DNA from 2 places in the Salinithrix halophila genome. Region 2 is predicted to be linked to the other one. Evidence: riboswitches for the same ligand, from Rfam matches in the RefSeq annotation. Region 2 holds a riboswitch; the other holds the start of a gene.

Region 1 (7,828 bases), on a different contig from region 2:
AGGTGTTCTCCCGTTATGAGATGATGACTGTGGGAGAGATGTCTTCCACCACCATCCCCGAGTGTATCCAATATACCCGGCCGGAAAACCGGGAGTTGAACATGACCTTTAACTTCCACCATCTAAAAGTGGATTACCCCGAGGGAGAGAAGTGGAAGCAAGGGGAGATGGACTTTAGCGCCTTGAAACGCATCCTATCCGAGTGGCAGGTGAAGATGCATGAGGGAGGCGGATGGAACGCTCTGTTCTGGTGCAACCACGACCAGCCCCGGATTGTCTCCCGGTTTGGAAATGATGGAAAATGGCACAAAGAGTCCGCGAAAATGCTGGCTACTGTCATCCATCTCATGCAGGGAACTCCCTTTATCTATCAGGGTGAAGAGATCGGAATGACCGATCCCAAATTTACTTCCATCGACCAATACCGGGACGTAGAGACACGCAATATGTATCGGATCTTGAAGGAAAAGGGTATCCCTGAAGCCGAAGTGATGGCTGTTATTGGGGAGAAATCCCGGGATAATTCCCGAACCCCGATACAATGGGATGCCACAGAACATGGGGGGTTCACCAGAGGTACACCCTGGATCGGAACGGCCCCCAATTTCCAGGAAATTAACGTGGAGAAAGCCCTTGCAGATCCGCATTCCGTCTTGTACCATTACAAGGAACTGATCCGCTTGCGTAAGGAGATGGACATCGTGACCACGGGGCGCTACGAACTGATCCTGCCCGATGATCCGAATCTCTTTGCCTACTTCCGTCACGGAGACGGGGAGAAGCTGCTGGTGGTCAACAATTTCACCGATCACCAAGTTCGATTTGAACTTCCCGATCCGGAAAGATGGGAAGGGTGGATGGGCGTTCAGCTTCTCACGAACTACCCTGCCAGCTCCGCCGATTTTCGCGGTATGGAGATGCGCCCCTACGAGTCCGTGGTTTTCCGTTTGACGAACTCGTAACGGATCGACCCGGTAAGGAAGGAGAGCAACTGGAAGGAAGGCGTACTGGATGGACAATATCTACTACAAGATTTACCGTGATTACGCAAAACAAATACAGAATGGCATCCTCCGCCCCCACAGCAAGCTCCCCTCGGAAAACGAGCTGGCTGAAGCCTATACCACTTCCCGGGAAACTGTGCGTAAAGGACTCAACCTTCTGGCCCAAAACGGGTATATCCAGAAAGTAAAGGGAAAGGGATCTTTTGTCCTTCCCATCGATCGGTTCGATTTTCCCGTTTCAGGCCTTGTCAGCTTTAAAGAGCTGGCTGCTAAGATGAGGGAAAGTCCGGTTACTCGAGTGGTCTCCCTGGAGGCAAGCCTGGCTGGAGAAGAGATCGCTTCCCGGCTGAAAGTGGGCCCTGACGAACCTATCTGGAAAGTGGTACGCACTCGGACGATGGATGGGGAGGCAATCATCCTGGATAAGGATTGGTTTCTCCAGTCTTGTGTGCCGGACCTGACAAAAGAGATCTGTGAAGACTCAATCTATCAATACCTGGAGAAAACGATGGACATTCCGATCAGCTTCGCGAAGAAGGTGATCACGGTCGAGGAAGCGACCGAAGAGGACAGCTCCCTCCTCGACTTGACCCGCCATGAGCTGATCGTTGTCGTTCGAAACTACGTCCACCTCGAGGACGCTCAACTTTTCCAGTACACCGAATCCCGCCATCGACCGGATAAATTCCGTTTTGTCGATTTCGCGCGAAGGCAATAATGCGGAAGAAAGCCCTCATAAAAAAAGCGATGGCCCCTTTTTTAGGGGGCCATCGCTTTTGCTTTTCAAAAGGATGATGATAGGATTCGCGGGGCTTATTTGCGCAACCAATCGGTATGGAAAGTCCCTTCCTTGTCCACCCGTTGATACGTGTGGGCACCGAAATAGTCCCGTTGTGCCTGAAGCAGGTTGGCAGGGAGGCGCTCCAGGCGGTAACTGTCGAAATAGGCCAGAGCACCGGACATGCCGGGGACAGGGATGCCGCTGTGAACGGCAAGGGCGACGACTTTACGCCAGGAGGTTTGGTAACGATCCACCACTTCTTGGAAGTAGGAGTCGAGGAGCAGGTTGGTGAGAGCAGGTTCCCGGTCGTAAGCTTCTTTGATGTTCTGCAAGAAGCGCGCCCGAATGATGCAACCACCGCGGAAAATCATGGCGATGCTACCGTAGTCCAAGTTCCAGTCATATTCATTGGATGCTGCCCGCATCTGGGCGAAACCCTGGGCGTAGGAGCAGATTTTACTGGCGTAGAGGGCTTGGCGGATCGATTCGATCCATTTTTTCTTGTCGTCGGTAGCGATGCCGGAGTCGGGACCACGCAAAATACGGGAAGCTTTCTGCCGTTCCTCCTTCATCGCAGACAGGAAACGGGAAAAGACGGATTGGGTGATGATGGAGAGAGGAACTCCCAGATCGAGGGCGCTCTGGCTGGTCCATTTTCCCGTTCCTTTCTGGCCGGCGGTATCCAGAATAACATCGACGAGCGCTTTGCCGGTCTCTTCATCCTTTTTGGTGAAGATGTCTGCTGTAATTTCAATGAGGTAGCTGTCCAATTCCCCTTCGTTCCACTCGGCGAAGACCTGGGCCAGTTCTTCATTGGAAAGGCCGAGTCCTTCTTTCATTAAGTGGTAAGCTTCGGAGATCAATTGCATGTCACCGTACTCGATCCCGTTGTGGACCATTTTTACGTAATGTCCAGCGCCATCGGGACCGATATATGTGGTACAGGGCTCTCCCTCTACCTGGGCCGCGATGGCTGTCAAGATCGGCTCTACCAGCTTGTAGGCACTCTTTTGGCCGCCGGGCATGATGGAGGGGCCTTTGAGAGCCCCTTCTTCGCCGCCTGAGACCCCTGCCCCGATGAAGCGGATCCCTTCGTCTTCCAGCTCCTTGTTGCGCCGCATCGTATCCTCGAAATAGGCGTTGCCGCCGTCGATCAGGATATCCTCTTTATCCAGGAGGGGTTTCAGTTGTTCGATGGTTTTATCCGTTGCTTCCCCGGCTTTCACCATCAACAGGATGCGGCGAGGTGTCTCCAGAGAGGAGACGAATTCTTCCAGGCTAAAAGTACCCTTCAGATTTTTGCCTTCGGCTTCTTTCAAAACCTGTTCCGTTTTCTCCGGTGACCGGTTGTAAACAGAGACGGAGAATCCTTTGCTCTCGATGTTGAAGGCCAGGTTTTTACCCATGACGGCCAGGCCGATAACACCGATCTGTTGTTTGGACAAAGGCGATCATCCTTTCTTGGTCTGAATACTGGGACTTAGGAAATAGGCGGATGTTCACAGTATAGTATCCCTTTGAAGCGGGATCAATCGTCAAAGGGAAGAAATCCTCAAAGTAAGCCGTTAAGACTTTTCCAATTCATCCAGAGTACGGTCGTTGCCTGATCGTAAATGACGGGTTGATGAATAACTAGGCAGGGGAGAAGCCCCATAGATTGCCCGTTTATGGCCCATTTTGTAGGTGATTAGAGGGGAAGCGGCGGAAGTTGGCTCAGGGGTGCCATCAAATCGTTTTGTTGGTAACTAGAATACCAGCATCCCGGGACGGAAAAACATCCCATTGTCAACCTTTTTTCCATTCGTTATACTGGTTACCGATTGTCAACAATCGAATGATGACGAAATCCTCATCGCTGTAAGGTGAGGTAGAGGTTGCGGTTTTCATTAGTAACCCGCAGGAGGGACGGAGTTCCCTAGGAACGCGGGAGAAAGGGAAAGCCGCCGAAGTCTGTGCTGTCGTCTCCGGACGGTCAGGCTGGGCCTGTTTCCGACAAGGGACAGGACTGTCACGTCGGCTCTCGCTGCTGCCGTGGTGCGCTATCTTCGCGGAAGGTGATGTGGTTTGCACAGTACCGTCGAAGATCGTTTTCGGCGGTATTTTCTATTATCTATCGCGTGGGTATTTGCCAAAAAAGGTGATAGCGAAAGGGTTGTTGAATCTTCTGCAATAAATAAAAAAGAGGGGTGCAATCATCCATGCAAGTAACTTCGGAAAACGGAGCATCTTCGGGAGGGTTGAAGAGAGATTTAAAGTCCCGCCACCTGTCGATGATCGCCATTGGTGGAGCCATCGGGACGGGGCTGTTTGTAGCCAGTGGAAGCTCCATTCATGAAGCCGGCCCCGGCGGGGCACTGACTGCCTACGTTGCTGTGGGAATCATGGTCTATTTTTTGATGACCAGCTTGGGGGAGATGGCCTCTTTCATGCCCGTCTCCGGCTCCTTTAGCACCTATTCCTCCCGTTTTGTCGACCCGGCCCTCGGTTTTGCTATGGGATGGAATTATTGGTATAACTGGGCGATTACTATCGCCGCCGATTTGTCAGCAGCCACGCTGGTAATGAAATTCTGGTTCCCTGATACGTCTTCAATTTTGTGGAGCAGCCTTTTTCTTTCGATCTTGGTCGGGTTGAACTTCCTCTCCGTCCGCGGTTTCGGTGAAGCGGAATACTGGTTCGCCTTTATTAAGGTGGGAACGGTGGTCATTTTCCTCATCGTTGGCGTTTTGATGATTTTTGGAATCATGGGAGGTCAGGCTGTCGGTTTTCATAATTGGACGTTGAACGACGCCCCCTTCCATGGAGGATGGGCTGCCATCCTGGCCGTATTCATGGTGGCTGGTTTTTCCTTTCAGGGTACGGAGTTAATCGGGGTAGCTGCCGGGGAAAGCGAAAATCCCCGTAAGAATATCCCGCGTGCCATCCGCCAGGTCTTCTGGCGTATCCTGCTCTTCTATGTGTTCGCCATTTTAATCATTGGCCTGATCATTCCTTACACGGATCCTAAGTTGGTGAACGATGACTTGGGAAACATCGCGGTTAGCCCTTTCACCATCGTCTTCAATAAAGCGGGCCTGGCTTTTGCCGCCTCAGTGATGAACGCGGTGATTCTGACAGCAGTGCTATCTGCGGGCAACTCGGGAATGTACGCCTCCACTCGGATGCTGTGGTACCTGGCCAAAGAAGGCCACGCTCCCCGACTATTCGCCCGGGTAAACCGCCGTGGAATCCCTGTGTTTGCCCTGCTCGCCACTACCGTTATCGGCATGTTGGCCTTCCTTGCTTCCATCTTTGGGGATGGGACAGTCTATGTCTGGTTACTCAATGCTTCTGGTCTGTCCGGCTTCATCGTTTGGTTGGGAATAGCGATCAGCCATTACCGTTTTCGAAAAGCGTACGTGGCTCAGGGCAGGGATCCTTCTAAGCTTCCCTATCGAGCTAAATGGTTCCCCTTCGGCCCGTTGTTCGCTTTCGCCCTCTGTCTGATCGTCATTGCCGGGCAGAACTGGTCGGCCTTTACCGGCGGGGGAGTCGACTGGTACGGGCTGCTCGTCGCTTACATCGGTATCCCCCTTTTCCTCATCCTGTGGCTCGGCTATAAGTGGGTGAAGAAAACGAAGGTAGTTCCGCTTATGGAATGCCGGTTCGACGAGGAAAAATAAGAATAAGAGGAAGCAGGTACCCGGCCCTGGGGAATGGGCCGGGTTTTTTATTTTGGATGGCCTTGGTTTGAGGCATATCGGCATCTTATCGGGTCATATTAAGAGAAACTGCCTCACATGGACGGTAGTAGCGAAAGGGAGGGGAACGTCATGAAAAAGAGGAAACGACCGCTGTCTCTGAATCGTAAAAAGCGTTCCCAATCCACGTCGAAAAAGGAAGTAGAACTGGACGAGTCTTTGCAAAAGAATGTGGAGTACATTGAGGAAACCCTCTTTCACAGCCAGGATCTCAAGAAAAGAAAGATCCGTTTTAACGGCCGGGATGGGATGATCCTGTACATCGATTCCCTGACGGACACTCAGTTAATCCGTCGGGATGTGGTAAAGCCCTTGTCCCAGGAGCCGGAAGGGGATTTGGAAGAGAATCTCCTCGCTGTGGATTTTCAGGAGGAAAAGAGCCTGGCGAGTGCTGTAGAAGCCGTCATCGCGGGTCATTCGGTACTGCTCCTGGACGGGCAACGCTCGTTTTTTACCTTGGGTACGAATGCTACTCACGCGCGGAGTATGAGTGAACCGGAAAACGAAAGCGTCGTCCGCGGACCTCATGATGGGTTTGTGGAGCAACTGACTATCAATCTTTACAGCATTCGAAAACGGATCGAGAGCCCCCATTTGACGGTCCGTTTCATCGAAGTAGGAAGAGTGACCAAAACAAAGCTCGCCATGGTCTATATGCGGGATCTGGCCAATCCGGACTTGATCCGGGAGATCGAGAAGCGAATGAAGTCCATTTCTTCCGATTCGGTGATCTCCCCTGGTTACATCCAGGAATTCACTGAGGATAATCCCTGGTCTCCTTTTCCTCAGCAACTTAGCACGGAGCGGCCGGACCGGGCGGTGGCCAATCTGATGGAGGGGAGAGTGGCGATTCTTTCTGAAGAAAGCCCGACAGCCTTGATTGTACCGGTCACTCTGTATGCCTTCTACCAATCCCCGGACGACTACCACGGTCGCTGGATCATTGGTTCGTTTGTTCGAGCGATCCGCCTAATGAGTTTTTTGATCGCCACCCATTTACCCGCCTTATATATCGCCACCGTTTCCTTTCACCCGGAGATTTTGCCGATTGACTTGATTTTTACCATTAAAAGCACCTTGGAGAGGGTTCCCTTTCCGCCTCTGATCGAAGCGATGCTGATGGAATTGATCTTTGAACTACTTCGAGAGGCTGGGGTTCGTCTACCCAGCCGGGTAGGTCAGACCATCGGCATAGTGGGCGGTCTCGTCATCGGCGATGCAATCGTGCGTGCAGGTTTGGTTTCCTATTCGATGATCATCGTGGTTGCCCTGACGGCCATCGCTTCCTTTCTGGTCCCCTCCCATGAGATGAGTACGGCAATCCGTTTGCTTCGGTTTCCTTTAATGATCGCAGCGGCCACCCTGGGATATATCGGGATCAGCTTCGGGTTGATGATAGTCATCATCCACCTATGTAAATTGCAATCCTTCGGCACACCTTATTTGGCTCCTCTTGCCCCCCTTCATTTGAAGGACATGAAAGATGTCCTTTTTCGGGCGCCGATCTGGCAAATGAATCAACGTCCCCACGATCCGCATCCACAACGAAAGAAGCAGCAAGCCTACTCGAGGGAGTGGAATCAGCGTGATCAGCGAGAAAAGTAGAATTACCCAGGGGCAGCTTGCTTTTTTTATCTTGCAAACGCAAATAGGAACCGGAATTTTGTCTCTGGCTCATGATGTTCAATTTGTAGCGAAAGGTGGCGGATGGATTTCCGTCCTGATCGCGGGAATCGCCGCGCAACTCCTCATTTTAGTGATGTGGTTACTCATGCGGCGTTTTCCCAGTTCAACGATCTATGATGCCCTGCCTCGGATCATTGGCCGTTTTCCCGGAAAAGCTGTTGCTTTTATTTACGTGGTCTATTTTTTAGTGGTCGGGGGAGCTGTATTGGTGAGGGCAGCAGGGATTATCAATAAGTGGATGTTGACGGAAACTCCCCGTTGGGTTCTGGTCGTGTTGGTGGTTACTGCTGCAGCTTATCTGGTACGGGAAAGCCTCAGGACCATAGCCCGGTTTTATTTGTTGGTTTCTCTCCTCGTTCCCCTGTTTTTCTTGCTGATCGCATATGGGTATCCGAAGGTTGACTACTTTACTTATTTTCTTCCCATCCAGGAAGCCGGGTGGGGGAATATCGCAAAAGGTGCCAAACAAGCGGTGACAGCTATGTATGGTTTTGAGATGTTGCTGGTGATTTACCCCTTTGTGGAAGGAAAGAGCGGCGGAAAATGGAAGGCCGTTTCATTGGCTGTCGGCTTGGTTACCCTCTTTTATACCTTTGTAACCCTTTCATGCCTCATTT
Region 2 (7,828 bases):
GATCTCATCCGTGCGCCCTCCTCGATACCCGGAGAGACCCCCGTATATCACCCCGATTACCAGATCAATCAGAGCTGCGGCCACACCGATAGTCAAAGAAATCCGTGCACCATGCCAGGTCCGAACAAAAACATCCCGGCCCAAGTCATCCGTACCAAACCAATGGGAAGCGGAGGGCTCCAGGTTTTTCCCAGCCCCGAGATCCTGCTCATAATAGGTGTATGGGAGCATAAAGGGGCCCGCGATCGCCATGACCAAAAGCAAAGTAATGATGCCGAGTCCGATCATGGCCAATTTGTTTTGACGCAACCTTCTCCATACATCTTGCCAATAGCTGACACTGGGTCTCGATATCGTTTCTGCTTCAAGGTCCCGTTTCGGTGCTTGTTCAAACCTTTCTGCGGGTATCGCCATTCGTTATGCCTCCCTCTTGCCGACTTTAATCCGGGGATCAATCAGCCCATAAGCCAAATCCACTAAGAAATTCATTGTAATCAAAAAGGCGGCAAAAAAGATGGTGGTCCCCATGATCACCGGATAATCGCGATTGGTGATACTCTCAACAAAATATTTTCCAATGCCCGGTATGGAAAAGATTTTCTCAATGACAAAGCTCCCGGTAAGAATCGCTGCTGCCAAGGGACCGATGAGTGTCACCACGGGAATGATCGAATTCCGCAAGGTATGGGAACTGATGACACGCCAGGGAGGCAGCCCCTTGGCTCGTGCAGTCCGGATATAGTCCTGCCCGATCACTTCCAACATGCTGGAACGCATCAACCGTGTCACCAGCGCTAGCGGTGTAAAAGCGAGGGCGATGGCAGGCAAGATCGTCTTGTCAAATTCCCCCCACCCTGCAATGGGCAAGAGCTCCCACTTCAACCCAAAATATTTTTGAAACAGGGGAGCAATCACAAAGCTGGGCACCGAGAGACCGATTACCGCCAAAACCATGAGGGTATAGTCAGGCAACCTATTCTGTTTCAGAGCAGCCGCCGTTCCCATCACGATTCCGGCAAAAATAGCGAGAATCAAGGCCTGCGACCCCAACTGGGCAGAGACGGGAAATCCTTCTTTCAACATATCATTGACGGTTCGGTTCGTGTTTTTGATGGAAAACCCTAAATCCCCTTGAGCCAAGTTCTTGATATAAACTACATATTGCATCGGCAGCGGCTTGTCCAGACCATAAGCTGCCTTCAAATTTTTCAAGGTTTGTTCCGGAAGTTTCTTTTCCGAGGTGAAGGGATCTCCCGGAATGCAGTTCATCAAGATAAAAGTCAAGGTAGAGATTACCCATAAGGTCGTCAACATAACGGCTAAGCGCTTTCCAATATAGCGAAGCATTGCAATCCACCTCCCGCTTGATTATAAGCAAGGAAAGACCACCCCATCGGGGTGATCTCTTCCTGCACCAAAACTGAGAGTGCCACTTGCCTATACGGTTACTCTTCAGTCAGGTAAGCAAAACGGAAGTCCGTGTGGCCATCTTTCTTGTAGATCACATTTTTCACATTTTCCTTTTGCATCGTGTTGTGCGTGTAAGAATAGATGGGGGCAATCGGCATATCTTCCATCAGGATCTTCTCCGCTTTGTGCAGAGCTTCCATCCGGACTTTTTGGTCGGCTGTCGATTTGGCTTTCTTAATCAATGCGTCATATTTTTTGTTACTATAGCTGGGATCGTTTTGACCGGAATCCGTCGTGTACATATCCAGGAAGGTCATCGGATCCACATAGTCCGGCAGCCAACCGAAGCGGGCGACCTGGAAGTCTCCGGTATGTTTTTTCTCCAAATACACTTTCCACTCGGAGTTGCGCAGTTTTACATTAACATTGAGGTTTTTCTTCCACATCTGTTGAATTGCTTCAGCGATCTTCTTATGTCCTTCATCTGTGTTGTAATCGATGGTAACTGGCGGAAGCTTATCCCAGCCCTCTTCCTTCATTCCTTCTTTCAGAAGCTTCTTCGCTTCTTCGGCTTGGGCGGTGGGTTTTAAGTACGTGTCATGCGCTTGTACCCAATCCTTCTCAGCTGCAAAATCGGGCATTCCACGGGGGACCCAACCATTGGCGGGGAGTTGACCCCCTTGCGCAACATTTTCGACGATGGATTTCCGATCCATGGCCATCGCGAAGGCTTTCCGGATCTTCTCGTTGGTAAAGGGTTTTTCCTTCACGTTAAATTCGTAGGCATAGCTGGCCAATTCCGGAACGCTCTTCACTTCGCCTTTTTTGATCAGGTCTCCCATCATGTCAGCAGGGATAATCGTCTTGTCGCCATAGTCGATTTCACCGGCTTTAAACATCTGGTAGCCGGTCTTATCTTCCCCGATAAAGGGCAGGTTGATCTGAGCCAGCTTCACTTTGTCCGCATTCCAGTAATCCTTGTTCTTTTTCAACACGATCTTGGAATCATGTTTCCATTCGGCCAAGTTAAACGCTCCGTTGTTCACGAAGGTATCGGCGTTGGCGGCCCATTTTTTATTCTTCTCCACCACTTTTTTGTTGACGGGCATCAGGGTGTAGAAGGAAGTCAGCGAGATAAAATACGGTGTCGGTTTTTCCAATTCCACTTCCAGCGTCTTATCATCGACGGCCTTTACCCCGACTTCATCCGCTTTGGCTTTCCCTTTGTTGTACTTTTCGCCATTTTTCAGGTAGAACAGCTGATAGGCATAGGTGGAACCGGTATCAGGATTGAGCACTCGCTTCCATGCGTACTCGAAATCCCCCGCTGTCACCGGATCCCCGTTGGACCATTTGGCATCGCGCAGATGGAAGGTGATTTTCTTTCCGTCCTTGCTCACATCCCATTTCTCAGCGATCCCCGGTGTCGGTTCACCCTCTTTATCCATATTGGCCAACCCTTCCATCACATGGCGGGCGATCAAGCCAGATTGAGAATCCTCTGTTTTTGCCGGATCCAAGTTTGGCGGCTCACTTACAACCATCCCTGCAGTGAGAACTTGTTCATCTGAAGCTCCCTTACCGGCATCGCTCCCACAAGCCGCCAAGAAAGCCATGCTGAGTACCAATCCGATTGCAATCCAACTGGTCCACCTCTTTGACATTTGCTTCACAACCCCCTTGAGAAAAATGGGCCCCAGCGACCATTGAGGTTCACCAGGTTCCGTGCCGTCTGCTCGTCCCCGACAGGACCGAAGAGATAATGACCCGTAATCCGGTTGAACGAGCATTCAGCCCTTTTATCTATATTCCGTCTTCTATAAAAAAAGTCCTGCAAGGAATGGCCAATTTTTATTTGATTGAGAGCATAGAAAAAACTGGGAAGGAAATGGAGTCCCTCCCAGTTTTTTATACGTTTCGTCTTTCCTTATGAAACGACGCCGGCAAGCGCCTCTTCCTCTACATCAAGGCCGAAAGTCGTATGGAGCTCCCGGACCGCTTTTTCCGCCTGTCCCTTAGGAATGACACAAGAGATTTTAATTTCCGATGTGGAAACCATCTTAATTCGGACTCCTGCTTCGGAGAGGGATGTGAACATCCGTGCCGCGACACCAGGATTGGTGACCATTCCCGCCCCCACAGCGGATACTTTGGCCAAGCCCGTCTCAGAGAGAACCTTGATACAGCCCAACTCACCCTGGTACTCCTCGATCACGCTTTGCGCCTCGTCTCCTTCATCCTCGTGAACGCTGAAAGCCACATCGATCCGCTCATCGTCATGTTCACTGGTAACAATCATATCCACATTGATGTGAGCATTAGCCAGTCGGGTGAAGAGCGTCGTCAGCGTCTCAGCCCGATTGGGAAGGCCCAGGACTTTCATCCTCGCCACCTGAAGATCGTGGGCCACTCCCCGCACATTGATCTGTTCTTCCATCTGGTCCGCCTCCTTAACGCAGGTACCTTCTTCGTCAACAAAACTGGATCGGACTACCAACGGGACCTGATGGGTCATGGCACACTCCACAGACCGCGGGTGCAAAACCCCCGCCCCTAAGTTAGCCAGTTCCAGCATCTCTTCATAGGAAATTTCCTTCAGCTTGCTTGCTTTGGGCGCCATCCGGGGGTCAGCAGTGAAGACACCGGTAACATCGGTGAAGATCTCACACCGATCTGCCCGAAGCGCTGCAGCCAGGGCGACGGCCGTCGTATCAGATCCCCCCCGTCCGAGAGTCGTGATCTCTCCCTCGGCGGAAACTCCCTGGAAGCCTGCAACAACAACAATCTCTCCCCACTCGAGGCATTCTTTTACCCTGCGGGTATCGATATGGTCGATTCGCGCTTTTCCGTGAATGGGATCCGTCTGGATGCCCGCCTGCCAGCCCGTCATGGGACGCGCTTTCAACCCTTTCTCCTGCAAAGCCATACTAAGAAGGGCAATGGTCACCTGCTCGCCCGTAGTCAGGAGGACATCCATCTCCCGCTGGGGAGGGTGACTGCTTATCTGCCGAGCCAGGGAGACCAGCTCATCCGTGGTCTTTCCCATCGCCGACACCGTCACTACAACCTGGTGACCCTCAGCATGGGTTCTAGCCACTTTTTCCGCGACGTTTTGGATACGGTCCACACTGCCGACGGAAGTTCCGCCAAACTTTTGTACGACGAGTCCCATTTTCCTGTTAGAATCTCCTCTCCTTTTTACGGTGCGGCCCTTGAGACAAGAAAAGGCCACAGCAGGAAGTTCCAGCTGTCGCCTTAACCAACGGCACACACCAGCCTCACTCGCTCCCTGTGATCAGCTCTCCACGGAAAATCCCGTGACAGTCCCGCCCCTGTTCGGTGACGGACCCAACCCCTCCTCCCGCGGCGGGTGGACGGACTTCGGCAATAAACCCCTTTCTCCGCCGTTCTTCGGCACCGCACCTCGCAACGGATACTGATGGTTTTTGCACCTCTTATTCACACGTGAATCGTGAGGGTTTTCGATTGTTCACTTACCCCCGAGCGAAAAAAGCAAACGTAAAATTTTTCAATCATTCGCTCTCGCCCGTATTTTTAATTGTTTACGATGGTAACATACCGACAAAAACAGTACAACACCTTTCTTACGGGAAAAGAAGGGAACCGTATGGACATCCGGCTGTCACCAGTACTCCTTCAGTCAGAGAGGGAGCTTGTGAACGGAAATGATGGAACCAACCCCGCCACCCGAACCCCATCACTTTAAGCCCGTAGTTGATACTCCCTTAATAAAATGGCGTTGAAACAAGATAAACACAATAATTACCGGTACGGTCATAAACATGGCGCCGGCGAGGATGTTGTTCCAGAAAGCGTCATACTCGCCGTACAAGGTGTTCAGGCCCACGGGCACTGTATACATATCTTTGGTGCTGGCCAGCAGGTTGGGCCACATAAAACTGTTCCAGTTTCCCATAAAAATGAAAATAGTCTGGGCCGCCAGCGCAGGCTTGGCGAGGGGCATCACGATCCGCCAGAACACCCCCCAACGACTGAGACCGTCGAGAAAGGCCGCCTCTTCCAGCTCCCGGGGAACCGACAGGAAGAACTGACGCATGAGAAAGATCCCGAAACTTTGCACCAGGAACGGTATTGTCAGCCCGGCATAGGAATTGACCCAATCCAGGTTGGACAAGAGGATATACATCGGAACCAGGATCACCTGTCCCGGCACCATCATCACGGACAGAATGGTTAAGAATAACACCGTCCGACCGGGAAATTCGATCCGCGCCAGGGCGTAGCCCGCCATGGAATTGAACACGAGGTTGCCGACCGTGACGATCACCGCTACCACGATACTGTTTAGAAACCAGCGAGCAAAGGGATATTGATCACTCAGAATGATATGGACATAGTTGGCGATAGTGAGATCCGATAACGGCACCCACAACCGATTGATGTCTGGCGTCGTTTTGAAGGTGGTGTAAATGGACCACAGGAAGGGTCCCAGTGTGAGACATGCATATCCCACCACCACGGTGTAGAATAAAATCCGCAACAGGCGGTTCATGGAAACCCCTCCTTTACATACGTGTCTCCTCACCGAAAAATTTGCGCTGAATCAGGGTGAGGACGAGAATAACGGCAAACAGGAAAAACGCGATCGCCGATGCATAGCCCATCTCAAAATCTTTGAAGGCGACATTGTATAGATACAGTACCACCGTGAGGGTGGAATCCAACGGTCCGCCTTCCCCTTTGGAGATCACGTACATCTGATCAAACACCTGAAAAGTACCGATGATCGACATGACCACGATAAAGAAAGTGGTGGGCTTTAAGAGCGGTAGCGTAATGTGCCAAAACTGCCGGAAGGGGCCCGCCCCATCCACCTCCGCCGCATCATAAAGATCGGATGGGATGTCCTGTAACCCGGCCAAGTAGATCACCATGAATTGGCCGACCGTGGTCCACACGGCCATCAACATGATCGAGGGTAAAGCAAAATCAATATCCAGCATCCAACTGCGCCCCTCCACCCCGAAGAGGGACAAAAAAGCGTTAACCAGCCCATCCCTTTTAAACAAAAACAGGAACATGACGGACACGGCGACGGTAGAAGTGACTGTGGGCAGGAAATACGCCACCCGAAAAAATGTCTTCCCCCGGAGACGGCTGTTGACGATCAGGGCCAGCAACAAGGCAATACTCACTTGCACCGGCACCACTCCTAGGGAATAAAAAGAGGTGTTCTTTAACGCCGTGTGGAAGCGTTTATCCTGTAACAGGCGCATATAATTGTCCCAACCGACAAACTGGGACAAGTCCGGATTAAGAAACGTGAACTGTTGAAAGCTGAGATAAAAGGCGTAAAGGATCGGGCCAATCAAAAACACGGTTAGGGAAACGATCACCGGCAAGGTGAACAGATACCCCATCACGGGATCACTGGTCCACCTCTTTCTCCCCCCCGGCGACGGCGGTTTTGAGTTTATCGCTCGAGACGGGGGAACTGGTTGCGATTTTCTAGGGTGGTCCATGGACATGGTTCCATACCTCCTTTCAAGGGCGAAAGGGAGCTAGTCGGCTCCCTCCCTTTCTCTCTCTGTCATTCGACCCGTTCCTGCGCCTTCTTGAGGGCGTTTTCCACGGATTTTTCCTGTTTCAGTACCACGGATTCTGCCGCTTTGCTGGCCTCGTCGGCAAACTTGTTACCGTAATCGCCGTATTGGAAGGGCTCTGCATAAGCTGCCCCTTTCACGAACGCTTCCCGTTCCGGATACTTTCGGATGAACTTTTCTCCCATCGATTTGCGGGAAGGCAGAGCCAGTCCGCTCTCCACCACGTATGTTTGCCCTTCTTTACTGGTAAGGAATTCGATCAATTTGAAAGCAGCCTCTTTGTTTTTACTGTTTTTCGACATCACGTATGCCACCGTGAAGGCCAGGTTGGAGCTTTTCATTCCTTTCTCTTTGGCAGGAAGTTCGACGATCCCGTATTCAAGATCGGGCGCTTTTTCCTTCAGGAAGGGAATCATCCAACCCCCTTCATATACCATTGCCGCTTTCTCCTCGGCAAAAGCGTCACCGGCCCACTCCACCCCCAGGTCGTTCGGGACACCGGTGGACTGGTCTTCCAGGAAGAGTGAGGTGAAGAAATCCAACGCCTCTACGTTTTCTTTCCGATCCAGGGTCGCCTTGCCGTCTTCATCCAACACAGCCCCGCCGTTCTGATAGACAAAGGGTTGATAGCGTGCCAACTCAGGGTTGATGGCAAGCCCTTTCCTTCCGCCTTTGGTCAGCTTTTTGGCTGCATCCCGCAGCTCATCCCAGGTGGTGGGAGGCTCCAAACCTTCTTCTTTAAACATCTTTTTATTATAGAAGAGGGCCAGGGTGTTATAATCCTTAGGCAAGCCGTAAATCGAACTGTCCTTGGTGTAAGCTTCGATCAAAGC

Evidence for each region. Region 2 has a riboswitch for lysine ahead of ACFOUO_RS02460 (aspartate kinase). Riboswitches for the same ligand answer to the same signal wherever they lie in the genome.
Region 1: linked by a shared signal. The riboswitch ahead of ACFOUO_RS16135 (amino acid permease) and the one ahead of ACFOUO_RS02460 (aspartate kinase) in region 2 are both predicted to bind lysine.

Annotation. Positions count from the first base shown of each region.
Region 1 is NZ_JBHSAP010000018.1:622,208-630,035, reverse strand. Features, by position in the region: gene treC (alpha,alpha-phosphotrehalase) at 1-962, shown strand, start outside; gene treR (trehalose operon repressor) at 1,012-1,722, shown strand; gene gndA (NADP-dependent phosphogluconate dehydrogenase) at 1,818-3,230, opposite strand; lysine riboswitch at 3,646-3,835, shown strand; gene ACFOUO_RS16135 (amino acid permease) at 3,984-5,447, shown strand; gene ACFOUO_RS16130 (spore germination protein) at 5,619-7,130, shown strand; gene ACFOUO_RS16125 (GerAB/ArcD/ProY family transporter) at 7,111-7,828, shown strand, end outside.
Region 2 is NZ_JBHSAP010000007.1:50,561-58,388, forward strand. Features, by position in the region: gene ACFOUO_RS02445 (ABC transporter permease) at 1-414, opposite strand, end outside; gene ACFOUO_RS02450 (ABC transporter permease) at 418-1,347, opposite strand; gene ACFOUO_RS02455 (peptide ABC transporter substrate-binding protein) at 1,446-3,074, opposite strand; gene ACFOUO_RS02460 (aspartate kinase) at 3,338-4,582, opposite strand; lysine riboswitch at 4,699-4,875, opposite strand; gene ACFOUO_RS02465 (carbohydrate ABC transporter permease) at 5,129-5,944, opposite strand; gene ACFOUO_RS02470 (carbohydrate ABC transporter permease) at 5,958-6,812, opposite strand; gene ACFOUO_RS02475 (ABC transporter substrate-binding protein) at 6,983-7,828, opposite strand, start outside.